Regions from separate parts of the Natronincola ferrireducens genome, predicted to be linked through region 1. Evidence: riboswitches for the same ligand, from Rfam matches in the RefSeq annotation. Region 1 holds a riboswitch; the other holds the start of a gene.
The links. Region 1 has a riboswitch for FMN ahead of BLS22_RS01560 (ECF transporter S component). Riboswitches for the same ligand answer to the same signal wherever they lie in the genome.
Positions count from the first base shown of each region.

Region 2: linked by a shared signal. The riboswitch ahead of ribD (bifunctional diaminohydroxyphosphoribosylaminopyrimidine deaminase/5-amino-6-(5-phosphoribosylamino)uracil reductase RibD) and the one ahead of BLS22_RS01560 (ECF transporter S component) in region 1 are both predicted to bind FMN.

Region 1 is NZ_FNFP01000001.1:341,829-344,294, reverse strand. Features, by position in the region: gene BLS22_RS01565 (hypothetical protein) at 1-320, shown strand, start outside; gene BLS22_RS01560 (ECF transporter S component) at 468-1,079, opposite strand; FMN riboswitch at 1,210-1,332, opposite strand; gene BLS22_RS01555 (hypothetical protein) at 1,402-1,896, opposite strand; gene BLS22_RS01550 (Tex family protein) at 1,981-2,466, opposite strand, start outside.
Region 2 is NZ_FNFP01000007.1:90,172-92,637, forward strand. Features, by position in the region: gene BLS22_RS12475 (DUF1622 domain-containing protein) at 1-149, opposite strand, end outside; gene ytaF (sporulation membrane protein YtaF) at 257-895, opposite strand; FMN riboswitch at 1,046-1,172, shown strand; gene ribD (bifunctional diaminohydroxyphosphoribosylaminopyrimidine deaminase/5-amino-6-(5-phosphoribosylamino)uracil reductase RibD) at 1,331-2,452, shown strand; gene BLS22_RS12490 (riboflavin synthase) at 2,434-2,466, shown strand, end outside.

The DNA of each region.
Region 1 (2,466 bases):
AATTTTTAGCAGAAAAGAGGGAAGTCCTTAATGAAAGGAAGTTTGAAAGGGGAGCTATTAAAGCTGAAATTAAACAACAGCAAGAAGCCCTAAAGCAACAAAGAAAGGAAAGGGTAATAGCACCTATAAAAGCAGTAGAAAAACAAGCAAAAAACAAAGAAGCTGAAGCTACTGTGACAACAACTTCTGTAGACAAGTGGTCCAACAATGATAGGGATAACAAATCAAACAACGGAAATGGTAATAGTAGAAATAACGGTAATACCGGAAATCAAGGTAGAGGAAACGCTGCCAATGCTAAGGCTAGAAAAGCCAATTAATAGTACACTTCCTTTTAATATATGGGTTGCTTTTTAAAAAGCTAAAAAACTGCTGTAAAATCAGCAGTTTTTTAGTTCTTGCACTCTGTATAAGTGACCAACACAAAAGTTAAAAATCAAACTTTTGGTTGTCTACTTATCGGGCATCTACTTAAGAAGTGGAGATATTTTTTTGTAGATAAGTAGTGTTATACAAGCTATGACAGCTCCTTTAAAAATATTAAAAGGTGTAATACCGTAAAGGACTAGGGTTGGAACATCTACAATTCTACTGTTAATAACCGTTCCCATTTTTACAATAGCATCTATAGGCATAAAGTTTGAGTAAAAAGGAAGGATTAAGTAGGTATTGGACAATGCTCCTGTAACAGCCATAAATATAGTACCTAGGATTACTCCAACAATTGCGTGGGTTCTGTCTTTCTTTAAATGATAGATGAAAGATGCTGTAATAACATAAGAGCTTCCTACAATAAAGTTAGATAACTCTCCTACACCACCAGTGGAAGTCTTTGTGATAAAATGTAAAATGTTTTTTATTAATTGGATTAGCATTCCTGCTACAGGTCCTAAAGCAAATCCTCCAATCAATGGTGGTACATCACTTAAGTCCAACTTTAAAAAACCAGGAAAAATAGGTAATGGAAAGCTAACCAACATTAATACATAAGAAAATATTGCTAAAATTGACATTTTTACTAAATTGCTGGTGCTAAATACCTTTGATTTGTAGCTAATTGTTTTTTGTAGATTTTGCATAAACAATGCCTCCCTAATGATTTAATTTAAATTTTAGGGGAGAATTTTCAGAGTCGTTTTATTAAATCAAAAACGCCTGAAGACAAAAACCCTTCAGACGTGTAAATAACATGTAAAAAAACTCCTACATTCACATCTTCTCCCATCCAGACTTTACTGTCGGTACTGGAATTACACCAGATCAATCGGCTGCGGAGCCGAGTCGCGGACTTTAACCGCCGGTCGGGAATTTCACCCTGCCCTGAAGAGTAAATACTCTATTTAATTTTCCTATTTCTTGCCTTCATTATAATGCTTTTTCTATTTCTTTGCAATAGGCTTTTTAGCCTTTTACCCTTTTATCTATCTTCTTTATTAAAGAAATTTCTTCCTCAAGGGTAAATTTGTACTTCCCTACTAAGAAGGTGATAAACAGGATTACAAATAAATAGGGTAAACACCATAAAACCCGTATCCACTCCCTAGACATCATTTCTGTTATTGTAATCCCTGTTATATAGGCGATCATAAAACCTATAGAACTCTCCAACAATATTGCAAGGGTGATACTAACAGTATTGGCTATTACTGAAGCTATAAAGGATACCTTCACAATAAGCCATGTTAGCAAAACAAAGGATGCGCATTGCATAAAGATGTGGGTGCCAAAATCCACATTTTTTCTTATATAGTAATAGGCAGCCCCCTGAAGTATACCCGCCACCACTACTCTTTTCTTATCTGGTTTAATACCAATTAGCGTCAATCCTAAGTACATTAGGACAATAGCCTCTGGTATAGCATTCAATACAACAACCTTCAACGGCACTGTTTCCATAAATAAACTCCTTATCCAAATATTTCCCTATCTATTATTAGACGGTTCCTATTTTAAAAAAGTTTCAAAGGAATAAATATTTTTTTATTCTTTTTCTCCACATGAATTTTTGCAATGGATTTCCTTCATTGAAAGGGCAACTCTCCCTTTATTGAGGTCTACTGAAAGAACCCTTACCTGGACAATATCTCCTACTGCCACAACATCCATAGGATTTTTAACAAAGCGGTCACTTAATTCTGATATATGGACTAAGCCATCATTTTTTAAGCCAATATCTATAAAAGCTCCAAAATCCAGAACATTTCTCACAGTCCCCGTCAACATCATATCCACCTTTAAATCCTCCAGCTTTAATACATCGGTTCTAAAAATAGGCTTTGGCATTTCTTCCCTTGGGTCCCTGCCAGGCTTTTTCAACTCCTTTACAATATCCCTTAGGGTAGGTACTCCTATATCCAGTTCTTTAGCCAATACTTCTTCCTTATGATTCTTCACTCTATCTTCTATATCCCGTAATTCTTTGTTGGTAATGGAAGTTAATCCATAGCCTAAAACAGTTAATAGTTT
Region 2 (2,466 bases), on a different contig from region 1:
ATCTTAATACAGGTATCATTAAATGTTAGCTTTTCTTTAACGTACTTGAGAAAACTCCTTAAAGCAGTATAACCTATAATAAATATACCGATTAATTCTAAAGTGCCTATGGCGTAGTGGGCTACTACTTCGATGAAATCTTCTAACATGGTATCCTCCTAGGTCTAGTTGTCTTATGTTAATAGTATGTCCAATCTCTTCAATACAATTTAAAGTCCTACTGATTTCACCAGTAGGACTGTTTTATGGTCATACATTATGTTGCTAATCTAGTGATGGCTAAAACAATTAATATACACCCTGGGATAAAAGAGGTTGTTTCTTTTAATTTGCTGACAATATACTTTTTACCAATACAAATCCCCGACAGTAAAAAAACTAGATTAACAATCGCCACCAATAATAATGTAAACAAGATAATAGAAATGGAAGAAAGAGAAACAGCGATACCTATAGCTAAGGAATCGATAGCTAGAGCAATCCCTAGTAAAATAGCCTCCTTTGTATCAATAACTCCCGAAATGTCTAAATCTACCTTTGAAGGGTCCCTCAACACATTAATGGCTATGCCTAAAGAATTAATACTAATAACAGCAATAGAGGTAGGTTCTTGAACCTTTTCCTTAGGATATTTATAATTCAACCATCCTTGAATGGTAAACCAAAGACCAATGACAATCAAAATACCAGCTCCCACTAAATCCATGGCTATTTGAGGAACTAGCCTTGTTAAAAGATTACCAGCAAAAAAACCTACACTTAAAAGTGAAACTGAAATGAGGTCCAATATAACAAGAGAGCGCAGAGGAACTCTAATATTTTTAATACCGTAAGCGATGCCTACACTTAAACTGTCCATGCTAATGGCTATTGCAATTAAAAGACCTTCAAACATCTAATCCCTCCCCCATTGCATATCCTTTTATTATAGTATGTAGAAACCCATGGGGGGTTACAAAATTTTCCCTAGTGTTTTGTGTGAAAAATGTTGTAAAAAAAAGAAAGTTATGATAGGATAGCTTTAAAATTATATAATCACTTATTTAAATACTTTCAGGGCGGGGTGAAATTCCCCACCGGCGGTAACGTTTTATACGAAGCCCGCGAGCCTTAGTGGCTGATCTGGTGTGATTCCAGAGCCGACAGTATAGTCTGGATGGGAGAAAGTAAATCATTATATTGGAGATACATAATACGTTCTGTTTCCTATGCAAAAGTATTATATATCAATATAAAGAATGTACATTATACCCTGAAAGAAAACATCAGGGTATTTTATTTTGCCTAAAAAGAAAAAATAACAAAAGAAGAGATAGCTGGAGGTGGTGTTATGGAAAAATATTATATGGGAAAAGCCTTAGATTTGGCAAAGCTAGGATGGGGCAAAACAAGACCAAACCCCTTAGTGGGAGCTGTTATTGTCAAGGATGGATATCTAGTAGCAGAAGGTTATCATCATTATTATGGTGGAGATCATGCAGAGGTAGATGCTCTTAAAAAAATTGACTATACTGCAAAAGGCGCTACGATGTATGTTAGCCTAGAGCCCTGTTCTCATTATGGAAAAACCCCTCCTTGCGTTGAAGCCATTATAAAAAGCAAAATAAGCAGGGTAGTAATTGCTATGGAGGACCCCAATCCTCAGGTGGCAGGAAAGGGGATTAGGATATTAAGAGAACATGGCATAGAAGTGGTGACGGGAGTAATGGAGGAAGAGGCTAAGAAATTAAATGAAGTTTTCATTAAATATATTACTACAGAAAAGCCTTTCTGTATTTTAAAAACCGCCATGACACTAGATGGCAAAATAGCCACTACTGAAGGAGATTCTAAATGGATAACCGCCGAGGATGCTAGAGCCTATGTTCATCATATCAGGAATAGGGTAGCAGGAATTATGGTAGGTGTAGGTACTGTGTTGCAGGATAACCCTCAGCTTAATACTAGAATTCTAAATAAAGAAGTAAGGCATCCCACAAGAATTATTGTAGATAGCAAATTAAGGACCCCCCTCCACGCCAATGTAGTAAAGACTGCTAAGGAACAATCTACAATTATAGTAACTACAGAAGAAGCATCAAAAGACAAAATAGATAAATTACGGACATTAGGGGTACAGATCCTTAAGACTAAAGGAAGGGACGGCAAGGTAGACCTTGAAGATCTAATGATAAAGCTAGGACAGCAAAAGATAGATAGTATCCTTCTAGAAGGAGGAGGTACATTGAACTATTCAACACTAGAAGCAGGAATTGTAGATAAGATGTTATCTTTTATTGCTCCTAAAATCATAGGTGGTCAAGCTGCTATCACACCTGTAGAAGGAATAGGTAAAAGCTTAATAAAAGATGCTTTTATTGTAGAGAATATTGGCATACAGCAGTTTCAAAGAGATATTCTCATTGAAGGATATATTAGGAGGAAGGAAGCCATATGTTCACAGGAATTATAGAAGAAATTGGTAGG